DNA from 4 places in the Listeria sp. SHR_NRA_18 genome. Region 3 is predicted to be linked to each of the others. Evidence: riboswitches for the same ligand, from Rfam matches in the RefSeq annotation. Region 3 holds a riboswitch; each other region holds the start of a gene.
What was found. A riboswitch is a leader RNA that binds a small molecule or an ion and turns the genes downstream of it on or off. The one in region 3 is predicted to bind S-adenosylmethionine.
Positions count from the first base shown of each region.

Region 1 (4,188 bases), on a different contig from region 3:
GAAGAAACCGGCGCAAAATTAGACAAATTACATATAATAGCGCAATATGAAGTAAAGACAGCAGAGCGAACGTTCAGCAAACGCGTCTATTTGGCGAATGTAGCAGGTTTTGTGAATCAGGTGGATTATATGGAGACGTTGGGTCCGAAGCTTATTGCAGGGGATTTAGCAAGCATCGTTCAGCAGGAATCATTCAGTTTTTTTATGCGCGATGAAGGAATGCAAGTCGTTATTCAAGAAACATTGCGACAACTAAAATCAAATAATTGGAGGTAATACGCATGGGAATGCCATTAGAAGTCAACACAATGATTGTAACAAAGGGAAAAGAGAAGCGGATTTCAGATAACTTTTTTGAGTTGGAGAAAGCAGGATATCGTATTTATCCCATCGATGTGCCAGTGGAAGTTCGGACAACAAGAGAAAGCGAAACAAATGGTATTGCTGTGCCACTTAAGCTCATCTGGGAGAACGATACGACGATCATTACATACGAACTAGTGTCGCTGAATTCCAGTAATTAGGCAACAAAAAAAGTTGAGCCCGCAATGCGTGAGGCCCAACTTTTTTCAGATGCTTCATTAAACGTTTTTCTTAGCCGACATGCGGCGAATCCAAGCAACGATGCTAATAATAAGAGAGAAAATATACTCTCCAAGTGTAGCGATGAAAATCGAAATCGCGATCTCAGCTTGCGAAACTCCGCCGCCGTAGAAGCTAATAAAGAAAATAACTGCACTTGCAATCAAGCCCATTGTTGCTAAAAAGTACTTGAACCAGCGCCATTTTAAAACAAATTCAAAAATGCATACAGCGATAATAAAAATCGCAAAAATAAGCAAAGTTAACGTCGAAAATATCATAGTTTCTTCTCCTTTGGTGAACCAAGCATTCATACAATCTGGGAAATCCCAATGTATAAAATTCATTTTAACATAGTTTGGCGAGAATGGTAAACAAGAAACGTCATTTAAGGAGTTGAGTAAGAATGAAGGATATCGTTTTATACGATCAAAATTGTCGGTTTTGCAAAGCTACGAAACGCGTGTTTGAAAGGCTAGACTGGATGCATGTCATCGACTGGAGGCCACTTCAAGAAGCAGTTGATATCGGTTTTTCACAAGAAGAACTGATGCGTGAAATTCACCTTATCACACCAGATGGAAGCGCCAAGAAAGGTTTTTTCGCGATTCGTCGGATGTTGTTGCGTTTTCCGCTGACAGGACTCATTGGCTTAATTATGTATTTGCCATTTCTCAAGCCTGCAGGACGTTTTGGATACAGTGTAGTGGCAGATAATCGGACATGTGATATTCGAAAAAAGAAGTAGGGGCGAGCGTGCAAAATTTTTTGTGCGTGACAATAAGTTTGAAACATGTTACAATAACGTGAAAACTAAATTAAACTCTTATCCAGAGCGGTAGAGGGACTGGCCCTTTGAAACCCGGCAACCTACATGTATTGTAAGGTGCTAACCTGTGGCAGGAATTGATTTCCTGATCGATGAGAGCGAAGGTATTGTAAATAATAGCCTTCTCTCTATTCCGCGCGCAATTGGCAAATAGGGAGAAGGCTTTTTTGTTGGCATGGAGCTAAAACATGTCGCAATAAAAGCGTGAACGAGACTACAAGGAAACAGACGATAAGTTCGCATTTTTGCAAACCACTTCGCGATGGAGAAGAAAAAGGAGGAAACAAAGAATGGCAAGAAACCGTCATTTATTTACGTCAGAATCTGTTTCTGATGGACATCCAGACAAGATTGCAGATCAGATTTCAGATGCAATTTTGGATGCGATTTTAACGAAAGATGCTGATGCTCGTGTGGCTTGTGAGACGACAGTGACAACAGGATTGGTACTCGTAGCGGGAGAAATAACAACGTCTACTTACGTGGATATTCCGAAAATCGTGCGCGATACGATTAAAGAAATTGGCTACACCCGTGCAAAATATGGTTTTGATGCAGAAACGTGTGCTGTTTTGACAGCCATTGATGAGCAGTCACCAGATATCGCACAAGGTGTGGATGTCGCTTTAGAATCTCGGGGTGGTTTGGCCGAAGACGCGGCAATCGATGCGATCGGGGCAGGAGACCAAGGCTTGATGTTCGGTTTTGCAACAGATGAAACCGAAGAATTGATGCCACTTCCAATCTCATTAGCACATGCATTATCCCGTAAAATCGCGGAATTACGCAAAAATAATGTGTTGACCTATCTACGCCCAGATGCGAAAACACAAGTTACCATAGAATATGATGATACTAATCAACCAATTCGCGTCGATACAATCGTTATTTCGACGCAACATCATCCGGACATTTCACAAGAACAAATCGCAACAGACTTGCATAAGCTAGTTATAGAAGAAGTGATTGATGCAAGGCTTCTTGACGCGGAAACGAAATACTTCATCAATCCAACTGGCCGCTTCGTTATCGGTGGACCTCAAGGGGATGCAGGTTTAACTGGTCGCAAAATCATCGTAGACACATATGGCGGTTACGCACGTCATGGAGGAGGCGCTTTTTCTGGTAAGGATCCAACAAAAGTGGACCGCTCAGGCGCTTATGCCGCGCGTTATGTTGCTAAAAACATCGTTGCAGCCGGACTTGCTAAGAAAGTAGAAGTACAACTAGCTTATGCCATCGGAGTTGCCCACCCTGTATCCATTTCGATTGACACATACGGAACGAGCAATTACAGCGAGCAAGACTTAATCAATGCAGTCAATAAATTTTTCGATCTACGCCCAGCAGGAATTATTAAAATGCTTGACTTGCGTCGTCCCATCTACCGTCAAACCGCGGCATTTGGTCATTTCGGCAGGTTAGATTTAGACTTACCGTGGGAAAAAGTGGACAAAGCGTCACAAATGAAAGAATTTTTATCCCAAACTGCAAATATAAATTAATATTTTAAAACCTAGCTTTGGAGCCAATCCAGCTAGGTTTTTTACATTATTGGGTGTTTTTTCTCAAAAATACCATGATATCGTCACAAAAAGTACACACACATATGAATCATTATGTAATATAATAATTAAGTTACTTAACGAAAGGAGTTTTCAACATGAAAACAAAATTATTAGCAGCTTCAGCAATCGCGGCATCACTTATTCTCGTAGCAGGTTGTGGCAATAGCGATGCAAGCGACACGAAAAAAGAGGAAAAAACAGCAAAAACAGAAACAACAGCGAAACACGAGGATCACTTAGACTATCATGATCAAAAATCGTGGCAATTTGAAGCAGGCGACACACAGTCCCCGATCAACATTGAAACAGCAAAAACAGAGCCGATGAAGGACACTGGGACTATTGAATTAAATTACAATCAAAAAGTGACCGACGAAGTAGACAATGGCCACAGTATCCAAGTGGATGACGGTGGACAAGCGACTATCAACGGACGCAAATTTGAATTAAATCAATTCCATTTCCATGCAGAAAGTGAGCATACAGTAGATGGTAAACATTATCCAATCGAAGCCCACTTTGTAAATGAAAATCAAGATAGCCGTCTAGCAGTTATCGGCGTTTTCTTCACAGAAGGTAAAGCAAACCCAGCTTTCCAAAGTATTTTAAACAATGTTAAAAAAGGCGAAAAAACAACTGTTAGCGAGCCAATTGACGTAGCAGCATTACTTCCAACAAACAAATCATACTATCACTATCTAGGTTCATTAACAACACCACCACTATCTGAAAACGTGGAATGGTATGTTATGTCGACACCAGTAGAAGTTTCAAAAGAACAAATTGCAGAATTCAACAAATACTACGATGGTAACAACCGTAAAGTTCAACCGTTACACGATCGTCCAGTATTAAAACACACAGACAATTAAAATCTTCCAGCGGGCCGTACAAGGCTCATCTCCGTCGTTAAATGCTGTGTTCCGGTGCTCACGTACTTTAGTACGTTCCGCTCCGGTACGCGCTTTTGCCTAGGATCTAAGCCTTGTGCGGCCCGCTGGTGTTTCGCGGTGCGTTCATGAATAGGCATAAAACATCAATTTTAATAAAGGATCCAGGAAATTCATGTTTACGTGATTTTTCTGGGTCTTTTTTTGCGGGATGCTGTTCAAACAAACCCTATTTATGATATGATAGACGTTGTTGAAAAAGTGGACATAAATAGTTTAAAAATAGAGGAGAAATGTGACGATGTGTGGATTTATTGGA
Region 1 is NZ_QPKR01000001.1:19,404-23,591, forward strand. It holds gene ytkD (RNA deprotection pyrophosphohydrolase) at 1-276, shown strand, start outside; gene DUK53_RS00190 (DUF2584 domain-containing protein) at 282-524, shown strand; gene DUK53_RS00195 (hypothetical protein) at 582-863, opposite strand; gene DUK53_RS00200 (thiol-disulfide oxidoreductase DCC family protein) at 989-1,330, shown strand; SAM riboswitch class I at 1,406-1,510, shown strand; gene metK (methionine adenosyltransferase) at 1,702-2,916, shown strand; gene DUK53_RS00210 (carbonic anhydrase) at 3,075-3,851, shown strand; gene asnB (asparagine synthase (glutamine-hydrolyzing)) at 4,171-4,188, shown strand, end outside.
Region 1: it holds a riboswitch for S-adenosylmethionine, as region 3 does, so the genes downstream of both, metK (methionine adenosyltransferase) here and metX (homoserine O-acetyltransferase MetX) in region 3, are expected to answer to the same signal.

Region 2 (4,188 bases), on a different contig from region 3:
CCAGATGGGAAACTTCGTATGCACGAGAAATGGCAATGGAATGGGCTAGAGAGAGATTCTGGGACATCGATTGTGGAAGAGATTTGATGGTGGTGTTGGCTCCTTTTTGAGGGGCTTTTTGCATATTTTCAACTCAATTTGACTCGATTGTTATTTGTGTGATACAATTTGGTTGTTATAAATAAAACTAAAAAGGAGTAGGGAGTATGAAAAAGAAAATTGTTAGTTCTATTGTTGCGGTGTTACTGGTTTTTATCTTGCCAATATCGGCACTTGCAGCATCTGTAGACGGATCATATGATTTTAAAGGCGGATTATTCACGCGAAGCTTTGAGATGGGAGCCGGTAATTCTGTGAGAGTGACAACAACGCCAACAAAATGGCCAACTGGGAAATTTCATATTACATTAACTTTGCAGCAAAGCCTTGGTTATATTGGTTGGGCAAAGACGGATGCTTCATGGAATTATTCTCATGTAAAAGATACATCAGCAAAACTCTATGTAAAAGGTCGTGGCGTGTACAGAGTCTACATGAAGTCTAGCATTCTACCGAATAATCAATCTTTTAAAGGGAAGGTTTTTATTAATTAAATTATTTTTAAAGGAGCAACTGGCATGGACATAACATACGATCCATTTTTCATTATTATCTTAGCGATTGCGTTGCTTGTCGTGATGGCGATAACGTTGGGATTTCTTTTGCAGGGGAAGAAGTTGGATAGATATTATTTTGCAACGGCTTTGCTTGGGGTTTACTTAGTATTTTTGATTAAGTTTGTGATTTTTCCATTTACGATACTCGGGAATTTGTTGGATGCAGGGAATTATGCAGTGATGGATTATATAAATATTGTTCCGTTTAAGCAACTTTTGGATGGGGCGATGGCAGACTGGTATCAGGCTGTTGGGAACGTGATGTTGCTGTTTCCACTTGGGATTTATATAGGTGCGATGAAGCCGAGCATATCTTTTGGAAACTTTATTTGTATCGGGTTACTTATTTCTGTTATGATTGAATCGATGCAGTTATTTTTGGATATTGTATTTATTTATCCGAATCATTTTATGGATGTGACGGATGTCATTTTGAATGTGAGCGGGTTTGTTTTGGCGTATTTTATTAGTAAAACAGCCATGATACAAAATATTTATAATCGAGAGTGAATGATGCAAATGGGATACGAAGAATATACAATAGATGGTTTAATACCAATGTTTTTAAGCGTGTGTGTCTATGTGATAATACGAGGAGTACTTATTCTCAAAGATAAAAAATTGGATTGGCACAAAGAAATCAGTCGCTTATTTTTTGTTTTGTATTTAGGTGTGTTGGTTGTTGTGACTTTATTCCCAATAAATATCATTGTCGGGGAGTATGAGCAACGGTATCGCGAGATTGTGATTAACCTAAATCCGATGCAGTTTTTCGGTTTGTTGGATGCGGATTTTTCAATAATCGTTAGGAATCTGGGTGGAAATCTTGTTATGATGATTCCTTTCGCGATTTTATTGCCAGTTAACTTTCGAAGTATGCGGAAATTTGGACGTGTCATTATGGTTATTTTAGCGACGTCGGTAGTCATTGAAATTTTGCAGTATATTTGGCAATTAACGATGCTCAATGTCTGGCGGGCAACGGATATTAATGATGTTATGTTGAATGTTTGTGGCGGAGTTATTGGCTATGCTTTGTATTATTATATATTTCGACATGTCCCGTTTATAAAGCGCTTTATAATTTAGATAGCTAATGACTGGACAAGATGAATAAATGAGCGGATAATGGCTGTGCAGATATACATAATACAAGAGGTGATTTTGTGAAAAATATATTGAAGTATGCTGTATTATTTATTTGGGTAACAGTATTCATGTATTATTATTATGAAATTTTTCCAAGAACTTTTTTATGGTTTATTGTGAGTATTCCGTTAGTGCTCCTGAGTTGTCTGTTCATAGTAAGGTTATTTGAAAAAAAGAAGCCGAATAAATAGATATTGATTTTTCGACAAGCTACTAGTGTGGTATAAAAAAGTTATATTTAGATAAATTGTATCACTGAGAATATTAGATTGGGTAAGGTCTCATCCTTTTTGTGAAAAACCTAACTAGTCTAAAAAGACAAATTATTTGTTGACATCTGATTTTAGGGATGGTAAGATACATCCAATCATAAAAATTATACAGTCCTTATTAAGAGTTGGGGGAGGAACCTGGTCCTTTGATCCCACAGCAACCTCTAGTGATAGAACGGTGCTCATTCCAGCAGGCGAGCGTTTCTGGCCTGGCAAATAGGGAGAAGAGGGATCTCTTTTCCAAATTCGGAAGGGAGGTTCTTTTTTGTCTTAATTCATAGTAAATGCATCGGATATATATGTTTTAAAAAGAAAGTGGGGATGAGATGAGTCGAATCGTGATTTTGTCTGGTAGTCCATCGGCGCAATCGGGGACAGATAAGGTTTTGCGGTATGCTGGTGGGATTTTGCAGGGGGATGGGATTGAAACTAGTTTTCACTCGGTGCGGGATTTTGCGGCGGAAACGTTGGTGAATGCGGACTTCAAAGATGCGCGGATTGGGGAATTGGTCGCGGATATTGAGGCGGCGGATGGTGTGATTGTGGGATCGCCGGTTTATAAGGCTTCGTATACGGGGGTTTTGAAGGCGGTTTTGGATTTGTTGCCGGAGAATATTTTGAAAAATAAGGTTGTTCTGCCGATTATGTCTGGTGGGAGCAACGGGCATGTGTTGGCGATTGATTTTGCATTGAAGCCGCTGCTTGGTGTGTTGAAGGGTGAGGTTTTACAAGGGGTTTATGTGGTGGACGCGCAGGTGGATAAGGCGGCGGTTGTGCCGATTCGGGATGTGGAGTTGGAGCAGCGATTGCGTGGGCAGTTGGCGGAATTGGTCGTGGCGGTCGGTCGGCGTGAGGTTGGACAAATAATTTAAAAGGGGGACGAATGAGATGGCGGAAAAATTAGCGATTGTGGTTTGGGCGAAACGGGGTTGTGATTATTGTGCGGAGGTGAAGGATTATTTGACGAAGGAGGGGCGCGATTTTCAGGTGGTGGATGTGACGGATCATGATGAGCAGCGGGAAATTTTGCAGGCGAAGTACGGAGTGCGTTATGTTCCTGTGGTCGAAATTGGTCGGGGGAATACATATTGGGGCGTGACGGAGCTCGGGTTGCCGGCACTTGAGACGGCTTTGAGGGAGGCGGAGAAATGGGATTTAGACTCAGTTTATTAGATCAGAGCCCGATTGCGGATGGCAAAAGTGGGTATGAGGCGTTGCAGCAGACGATTGCGTTGGCGGAAAAGGCGGAGGAATGGGGATATCACAGGTTTTGGGTGTCGGAGCATCATGATACGAAGTTGTTGGCTGGTGTTTCGCCGGAGGTTTTGGTGTCGCATTTGTTGGCGCGAACAGAGCGGATTCGGGTTGGCTCGGGTGGCGTGATGTTGCAGCATTATAGTGCGTATAAGGTCGCGGAGAACTTTAACCTGCTCGCCACGTTAGCGCCGAATCGAGTGGATTTGGGTGTTGGAAAGGCGCCTGGTGGGTTGCCGCGCTCGACGAAGGCTTTGCAATTTGGACGGTCGGGAAAAACGGATTTTGAGGAGCAGTTGGTGCTTTTGAGGCAGTTCGTGGATGATGAGGTGCCTGCGGATCATGTGTTGGCTGGTGTTGGGGTGAGCCCTGAGCCACCGACGAAACCGGAGATTTTCTTGCTGGGTGCGAGTGTGGCGAGTGCGGAATTGGCCGGTGCGCAGGGTGTGAATTATTGTTTTGCGAAATTTATTAATAGTGATGAGGTGGCGCTTAAGGAGGCAGTAACGGCGTTTCGGGCGGCGAATCCGGATGGGGAATTGATTATCGCGGTTCCGGTTTTGGCGGCGGATACGGAAGGTGAGGCACGGGCGCTTGCGGGTGAGCAAAAAGTGGTGCGGGTGACGCTTTCGACGGGTGTTTCGGTGACGGTGCAGACGGTGGCGCAGGCGGAGGAATTTGCGAGACAGGCTGGTGTGACGGATTTCGAGATAGAAGAGCGTGTGGCGGATATTATTGTTGGGACGGCGCAGCAGGTGAAGGCGGAATTAGTGCGATTGCGGGCGACGTTTGATGTGGATGAGTTCGTAATTCATACGCCGGTTGCGAGGCAGGACGCGAGGTTCCGATCGGTGCAG
Region 2 is NZ_QPKR01000006.1:70,011-74,198, reverse strand. It holds gene DUK53_RS10325 (avidin-fold protein) at 1-87, shown strand, start outside; gene DUK53_RS10320 (hypothetical protein) at 207-593, shown strand; gene DUK53_RS10315 (VanZ family protein) at 618-1,166, shown strand; gene DUK53_RS10310 (VanZ family protein) at 1,176-1,745, shown strand; SAM riboswitch class I at 2,190-2,300, shown strand; gene ssuE (NADPH-dependent FMN reductase) at 2,404-2,949, shown strand; gene DUK53_RS10300 (glutaredoxin family protein) at 2,966-3,250, shown strand; gene DUK53_RS10295 (LLM class flavin-dependent oxidoreductase) at 3,226-4,188, shown strand, end outside.
Region 2: it holds a riboswitch for S-adenosylmethionine, as region 3 does, so the genes downstream of both, ssuE (NADPH-dependent FMN reductase) here and metX (homoserine O-acetyltransferase MetX) in region 3, are expected to answer to the same signal.

Region 3 (4,188 bases):
CTACGACAACGCCTGCCGATTTCGTAACTGTTTCAGATGCAAGCACAACACTTGCTTTTAAAGCAGGAACAGAACCAAAAACAGCGGTTGCTGGAACATTCTCAACAACCATCGTTGCAACTCTAGCTGACACAACAACTCAAGAATTCGTTGTGAGCTACAAAGTAACAGAACCAGCGAAAGCACCTGTTAAAGCGGCTGCTCTTGCTACGGCAAAAACAAATGTAACCACTGAAATCAATGTTGCAGTGAAAGATCCAAGTAAATTCGTAACGGCAACATCTGGCGTGACACTATCTTTCGTAAAAGCACCAGCTGTCAATCGCTTAGGCGCGCAAACAGTAACAGTTGCGGCTACAAATGGCACAACGACTGAAAACATCGTTGCAAACTACACAGTGGTTGATACAACAAAACCAGTGATTGACGTTTTTGAAGATGATTTTTATGTAGGTATTGATGAAGAGTGGTACGCTGAAGAATTGGTTGATGCAACAGATAACTCTGGCTTCGTTAAAGTATACTTTGAGAACGGTAAAGAGTTCCTTGATACATCAACAGAAGGCCCACATACAACTGTTATCATTGCAGAAGATGCTAGCGGTAATACTTCTAGCGTGACTCTTTCTTATGAAGTACTTGGCGAGGATGCATATTTCTTCGATGCACCTGTTGTAAACGTAGCAAAAACGACCGCTACAGATGTTTACGGTAAAGCTGAACCAAATACAACTGTCTTTATCGTTTCAGAAGACGGCGAAGAGCTCCTTGGTATGGGAGATGCAGATGCTGACGGTAACTTCCATATCAAATTAGATACACCTCTTGTTAATGGACAAACAGTTCTCCTTGCAAGCATCGATTTTGAAACTGGCGAGTATAGTAATGAATCTTCATTCACATTCAAACAATCCGCTCTATCAGTTTCCCCTGCCCCTGTTGAAAATACAGTGAAACCTGCTGTCATTCAAGCAGTGAAAAAAGCCGCAGCCCCTGCTGCACCAACAAAAACAACAACGCTTAAAGAATTACCAAAAACAGGAGACAATAGTTCTGCTGGCTTGGTATTCGCAGGCTTCCTTGTTTCTGGACTTGCTGTAGCACTTCTTAGAAAACGTGGCTAATATAAGCAAAAAGGCTAGAGATCTGTAACTTCAGATCTCTAGCCTTTTTTTGTCTCATTTTTAATTATTTTAGTTTACCTACAAAGAAGAATGTTGCGATACAGTTAATTCCTTGAACGATGAAGAATGTTCCAACGAGGATAACGATACCGATTGCGCCAACGATTGGGTTGAATAACGAGATAAATCCAAGAATGATTCCTAGAATACCAAGTGTTAAAATCCAACCCCAGCCTTGTACGCCTTCATTTTTAGCAGCGAAAGCACCGATTGTACGCATGATTCCTGCGAATAGAACCCACATGCCGAAGACAAGAACGAGTGTGACTGTTCCTTCTAATTGGTCAGCAAGTAGCAGGATTCCTAGTAAGACGGATAAGATTCCTTCCGCTAAAATCCAGCCGGAGACTTTTTGCCCGCCGCGGTTTGAGAAATATTGAATGATTTGGAATACCCCAACGACTAGCATTAAGATTCCGATGAATAGAGTGAATGATAGTAAAGAAATACCTGGATGGAAAACAAACCAGATTCCTAAACAGATCATCGCGATACCGGCTAATAAGACCAATATACGTGTGAATGTTTTCATGATATGTAACACTTCCTTTTTTATGATTAGAATTTTTAGGCTCTGTTGCTTATTTTACCCTATCTTTTTAAATTAAAACACTTTTTGTATCGGATAACATTTTATGGATTTTGTCTTTAGTCACAAACGCTTGATTTATCTCATGTGCAAGCGTTATTTTGTTGTTATTTACAACCATTGGAGCGCTTTTTTCGGAAAAACAGGTAGAAAAAGTTCATAATTTGATTTGGGTGCCATTCTTTAGAAAAATCTGTCTACTTCTCTTGACAAACGTGCCCAACTAATTGTATGATAGAACCAATTTAATACGCTTCTTATCAAGAAAGGTGGAGGGACTGGCCCTTTGAAACCTTAGCAACCGGACATTGTGATCACGGTGCTAATTCCAGCAATTTTTTTGCGAAGATAAGCTAATGGATTGTAGATTTGTTGTTTGTTCAACCTCTCCGTCGTGACGCTTATTAGGCGCCTTGATGGGGAGGTTTTATTTTGGACTATTATTAAAGAGAGAAAAGGTGATGGCATGGGAACGCTTAGGCAGATGGAACTTTTTAAGGATACACCGTTGAAGCTTGAAAATGGGGAAACGATTGGGCCGATTGTGGTTGGCTTTGAGACGTATGGTGAGCTTGCTTTGGCGAAGGATAATTGTATTTTGTTGGAGCACGCCTTGACTGGGACGGCGCACGCGGCGAAGCATTTTGAGGAGGACGTGGCTGGTTGGTGGGATGATTTTATCGGAGCTGGAAAAACGATTGATCCGGCTGACTATTTTATTATTTGTACGAATGTTTTTGGGGGGTGTAGTGGGACAACCGGACCTTCTTCGGTGGATGCGCAGACTGGTGCGGAATACCGATTGCATTTTCCAGGGTTTACGATTAAGGATATTATTAAGGTGCAAAAAGCGCTACTGGATGCGCTCGGCGTGGTGCATGTGGTGTCGGTGATTGGTGGTTCGATGGGTGGTATGCAGGCGACGCAGTGGGCGATTGATTATCCGGAAATAACGGGGAGTGTGATTAATTTGGCTTCTCCATTAGCGGCAAGTCCTGAGGCGATTGGGTATAATCTGATTATGCGGATGGCGATTTTGAATGATCCTGATTTTAATGGTGGGGATTATGTTGGGCAGCCTGAGGGTGGTCTTGCTACGGCGCGGATGGTCGGGATGATGACGTATCGCACGAGTGAGCTGTTTTCAAAGCGGTTTGAGCGATTTACAGTGGCTGATTCTTCTCCTGGCGCTTTTTCGAAGGAGCATTTCCAAGTCGAGTCGTATTTGCAATATCAGGGAGATTCGTTTGTGGAGCGGTTTGATGCGAATAGTTACCTGTATTTGACGAAAGCGATTGATTTGTTTGATGTGACGGTGAATGGTCGGGATGAAAAACCGCTTTTTACGGGGATTCAGATTCCGTATTTGTTGGTTGGCGTGACGAGCGATCAGCTGTTTCGGATTCATGATTTGCGTCGGGATTACGAGCTTTTGAAGGAATGGGATGTGCCGGTGACATATTATGAAGTAGATTCGGATTATGGGCATGATGCGTTTTTGGTCGAGGTTGAGAAATTTCATCCGCTGATTAGTACTTTCTTGACGCAGCATTCGCGAATTGAGTTGAAAAAATAAGTGCGGAAAATCGCCTCATATGATTTTCCGCAAAACCTCAGCGTGTCGACAAATGCTTAGTTTCTAGGCAAAAGCGAGTACCAGCGCGGAGCATACTAGGGTATGTGAGCACTGGAACGGAGCTTTTAACGACGAAAATGAGCGTTTGTCGACACGCTGACGATTGGTATCCACACTTCACATTCATAATCGTCCGCCTTATTATCACCCGGTCCATAAACCTCTATCTCCGGCCCAGGTCCATGTTCATAGTCACTATTTGGCAACCACTCCGCATAGATTTTTTGCCACGTTTGTTGAATCGCGTCGGGCATCGCTCCCACTGAACGAAACACCGCCCACTGTAAACTCGGAACTTGCCATTTTTCCATGCCAGCAGGTGGCTCTCCGTCATTCTCCACCGCAATCCAATAATCCATTTCCTGTTTCGGCGCCTGCTCCTCAGAAACGCTGCAAATCCCCAAATAACGCGAAACCGCACCGTTCCCCAACGCCTCCAAACGCTCCATTGTCCCGTCCGACCACACTGCTTCCCAAAACTTCGGAATCTCGACTAAATTTTGCCCGGCGTTAAATGAAAATACTTTTTTGACCCCAATGACTTGAAAGCCTTCCTGTTCCACGATTTTATAGTCCATATTTCTACCCCTCTCAAAATCAGTTTTCCTTTACTCCACTCCAGTATACCTCTTTTGGAAGCAGATTTCTTTTCAAAACCTGTACCACACAAAATGCGCGAAATCAGAAAAAGAAGTTAGAGATTTTCTCCTGTACTAAGGCTATCATAAAGATATATTAAAAATACAAGGAGGATTCTCTATTCTTATGAAAAAATATGG
Region 3 is NZ_QPKR01000007.1:89,297-93,484, forward strand. It holds gene DUK53_RS11540 (LPXTG cell wall anchor domain-containing protein) at 1-1,124, shown strand, start outside; gene DUK53_RS11545 (HdeD family acid-resistance protein) at 1,189-1,716, opposite strand; SAM riboswitch class I at 2,028-2,128, shown strand; gene metX (homoserine O-acetyltransferase MetX) at 2,240-3,349, shown strand; gene DUK53_RS11555 (GyrI-like domain-containing protein) at 3,475-3,987, opposite strand; gene DUK53_RS11560 (leucine-rich repeat protein) at 4,175-4,188, shown strand, end outside.

Region 4 (4,188 bases), on a different contig from region 3:
TCGCGAGTTCGACTCTTGCAGCCGGCACCATATTTAGCGATAGCGGCGGCTATGGCGAAGTGGTTAACGCACCTGATTGTGGTTCAGGCATGCGTGGGTTCGATTCCCACTAGCCGCCTTTATGAAATTTTGGATAATGCGGGTGTAGTTTAGTGGTAAAACTACAGCCTTCCAAGCTGTTGTCGTGGGTTCGATTCCCATCACCCGCTCTTTATTTTTTTATTGTGGGCCTATAGCTCAGCTGGTTAGAGCGCACGCCTGATAAGCGTGAGGTCGATGGTTCGAGTCCATTTAGGCCCACCATATTATTCCACAGTAGCTCAGTTGGTAGAGCAATCGGCTGTTAACCGATCGGTCGCAAGTTCGAGTCTTGCCTGTGGAGCTTGTAATTGTTTATATTGGGGAAGTACTCAAGTGGCTGAAGAGGTGCCCCTGCTAAGGGTATAGGTCGTTAACGCGGCGCGAGGGTTCAAATCCCTCCTTCTCCGCCAGTATAAAAGATGCGAAACTAGAATTAATATTTAGGCCCGTTGGTCAAGCGGTTAAGACACCGCCCTTTCACGGCGGTAACACGGGTTCGAATCCCGTACGGGTCATCGCTGATTATAAGAACAATGTCATTTATGGCATTGTTCTTTTTAATGCAAAAAATGCATAGGAGGATAGGTATGAAAAGCAATAGATTTAAATTTTGGATTTTGACAGTGGTTGTTGCTATATCTGGTTTATCTCAAGGCTTATTGTTGCCTTTGATTTCGATTATATTTGAGGGAAATGGGATTTCTTCGGGATTGAATGGGCTCCATGCTACTGGGATATATATAGGGGTCTTATTAGTATCGCCATTTATTGAGGCGCCATTACACCGATTTGGATACAAACCTATTATTATTGTTGGTGGTGGGATTGTAGCGGTTGCTTTATTACTATTTCCACTGTGGTTTAATTTATATTTTTGGTTTATTTTGCGACTGCTGATTGGTGTGGGGGATCATATGTTGCACTTTTCTTCGCAGACTTGGATTGGTGCTATGAGTCATCCTTCTAAGCGTGGACGTAATATGGCTATCTATGGTCTGTTTTTTTCGTTGGGGTTTGCTGTTGGACCACAACTCGTGAATTTAATGGAGATTAATGTGAACTTGCCGTTCTTTATATCGGGGATTATGGTGATTATTGCTTGGGGGCTTGTGTGGTTTCTTAGGAATGAGTTTGTTGCTGAGAAGGCAGTTATACGCGAAATTTCGTTTTTTGGAAGTATAAAGCGATTTTCGGACGTATTTAGGCTTGCTTGGATTTCGATGATTCCGCCTTTTGTTTATGGCATATTGGAGACGGCGCTTAATGCTACTTTTCCGATTGTGGGGCTTCGGGATGGGATTCCGCAGGCGATGGTTGTGACGATTATTTCTTCCTTTTCTGTTGGGACGATTTTATTCCAAGTTCCGATTGGGATTTTGAGTGATAGGATTGGTAGGGCAAAGGTTTTGCCTATTTTTGTGGGGGTGGGGGCTGTTTTGTTTTTTGTGACGGCTTTTGTTTCTAATAGTATTGTATTGATTGGGATGTTTTTTGTTCTGGGGATTTTTCTGGGGTCGATGTATTCGCTTGGATTGTCTTATATGACGGATTTGACGCCACTGGAGCTTTTGCCTGCGGGGAATATTTTAGTCGGGATGAGCTTTAGTTTGGGGAGTATTATTGGGCCTTCTGCGACGGGAATTATGATTGGTTTGTTTGGTAATGATGTGTTTTATTTTGTGATTACAGGGCTTCTGGTTGTAGCGTTTTTAGCGTTGTTTTTCGGGAATGCTCGAAAAAGTTTGACAATGCCGTGATTTTTTAGTTGACAGGAATTTCGTGGGATGGTAATATAAGTTCAATACATCGGAACTGGATGTAATTAATTTCATATAATAACTCTTATTGTGAGTGGTAGAGGGACTGGCCCTGTGAAACCCGGCAACCTTTCAGTTTTTGAAAAGGTGCTAAATCCTGCGAAGTATGATGCTTCGAAAGATAAGAGAGTGAATGCGTGTCTGTAAAATTCGGATATTCGTAGCCTCTCTGGTTCTTTGCTGGGGAGGCTTTTTATATGAAAAAAATAATGAGGGAATGGTGATGTGAAATGGCGAAAGTTCAAAGTTCAAATTTAGGGTATCCGCGTTTAGGTGAGAAACGGGAGTGGAAGAAGGCACTTGAGAATTATTGGAACCATAAGATTTCTGAAGAGCAATTACTTTCTGAAACTAAAGAATTGCGTTTACAAGCTTTGAAGAAACAGCAGGACAAAGGGATTGATTTGATTCCAGTTGGGGACTTTTCTTTTTATGATCACATTTTAGATACGAGTATTACTTTTGGGATTGTGCCGAAACGATTTAATTATGAGGCTGGGAAAGTGGATCTTGATACATATTTCGAGGTTGCGCGTGGGAATGATGGGGCGGTTGCTTCGGAGATGACGAAGTGGTTTAATACGAATTATCATTATATTGTGCCGGAGCTTGTGGATGCGAAGCCGCAGTTGACGGAGAATCGGGCGTTGTTTTATTACGAGGAAGCTAAAAAAGAGCTTGGTATTGATGGGAAGCCAGTGCTTGTTGGACCGATTACGTATTTGAAATTGGCGAAGGGGAATGATGATTTTAAAGGGTTGTTGGATCAGCTGATTCCGCTTTATGGTCAAATTTTGAAGGAGTTGCAAAATGCTGGTGTGAAATGGGTGCAGATTGATGAGCCTTACTTAGCGACTAGTTTTGATAAGGAAGAGTTGGTGTTGTTTGAAGAGGTCTATGCTTTATTTAAGAACATTGCACCTAATTTGAAGATTGAATTGCAAACCTATTTCGAAAGTCTTGATTATTTTGAAGAGGTTGTGAAACTGCCGGTGGATGCGATTGGTGTGGATTTTGTGCATGATCATGGTGAGTCGATCGAAGCGCTTGAAAAATTTGGATTCCCGGAGGATAAAATTTTGGCGGCTGGAGTGATTGATGGTCGTAATGTATGGCGTGCGGATTTGGATGCGAAATTAGGACTTCTTGAGCGGATTGCAAAAGTGGTGCCGAAAGAGCGGTTAATTGTGCAGCCGTCGAGTTCATTACTGCATGTGCCGGTGACGAAAGCGAGTGAGCCTGATTTGGATGGGGTGTTGCTTGGTGGGTTGTCATTCGCGGATGAGAAGTTGGTGGAGTTAGTGGCGCTGACGGAGGCATTGAATGGGGAAGATGTGACGGCGGAATTTACGGATGCGAGGGCGGCGCTGGGTGCGATTAATGGTTCGCATCACCGGAATAATGCGGAGGTGCAGGAAGCGATTCGTAATTTAGAGAACGTGGAGGTGAAGCGTGATTTACCGTTTGCGGAGCGGATTAAGTTGCAACATGAGTGGTTGCAGTTGCCGTTATTGCCAACGACGACGATCGGTAGTTTTCCGCAGTCGCCTGAGGTTCGGAAAAAACGTTCGGATTGGTTGAAGAAAGTGATTACGGACGCGGAATATGAGAAATTTATTGAGACGGAGACGGAACGCTGGATTCGGATTCAAGAGGATTTGGACTTGGATGTGCTGGTGCACGGTGAGTTTGAAAGAACGGATATGGTGGAGTATTTTGGTCAGAAGTTGGATGGTTTCCAAGCGACGAAATTTGGTTGGGTGCAGTCTTATGGGTCGCGCGCGGTGCGTCCGCCATTGGTATACGGGGATGTGGCGTTTACGGAAGCTATTACGGTGAAGGAAAGCGTTTATGCACAATCGCTAACGGATCGTCCTGTGAAGGGGATGTTGACGGCGCCGGTGACGATTATCAACTGGTCGTTTGTGCGTGATGATGTGCCGGATTATGTGGTTGCGAATCAAGTTGGTTTGGCGCTGCGTAAAGAGGTGGAGGCGCTTGAGGAGGCTGGAATTCGTGTGATTCAAGTCGATGAGCCAGCGCTGCGTGAAGGATTGCCGCTGAAGCGTTCAAGATGGCAGAAGTACTTGGATGATGCGGTTTATTCGTTCAAGTTAACGACGACTTCGGTTAAGAATGATACGCAAATTCATACGCATATGTGTTATGCCGAGTTTGAGGATATTATCGATACGATTAGTGCGCTAGATGCGGATGTTATCTCGATTGAGACGTCTCGTAGCCACGGTGAAATTATCGAAACGTTTGAGAAGGTTGGTTACGATAAAGA
Region 4 is NZ_QPKR01000001.1:1,624-5,811, forward strand. It holds tRNA gene DUK53_RS00085 (tRNA-Thr) at 1-30, shown strand, start outside; tRNA gene DUK53_RS00090 (tRNA-His) at 46-118, shown strand; tRNA gene DUK53_RS00095 (tRNA-Gly) at 139-209, shown strand; tRNA gene DUK53_RS00100 (tRNA-Ile) at 227-303, shown strand; tRNA gene DUK53_RS00105 (tRNA-Asn) at 310-382, shown strand; tRNA gene DUK53_RS00110 (tRNA-Ser) at 401-491, shown strand; tRNA gene DUK53_RS00115 (tRNA-Glu) at 525-596, shown strand; gene DUK53_RS00120 (MFS transporter) at 669-1,838, shown strand; SAM riboswitch class I at 1,921-2,026, shown strand; gene metE (5-methyltetrahydropteroyltriglutamate--homocysteine S-methyltransferase) at 2,129-4,188, shown strand, end outside.
Region 4: it holds a riboswitch for S-adenosylmethionine, as region 3 does, so the genes downstream of both, metE (5-methyltetrahydropteroyltriglutamate--homocysteine S-methyltransferase) here and metX (homoserine O-acetyltransferase MetX) in region 3, are expected to answer to the same signal.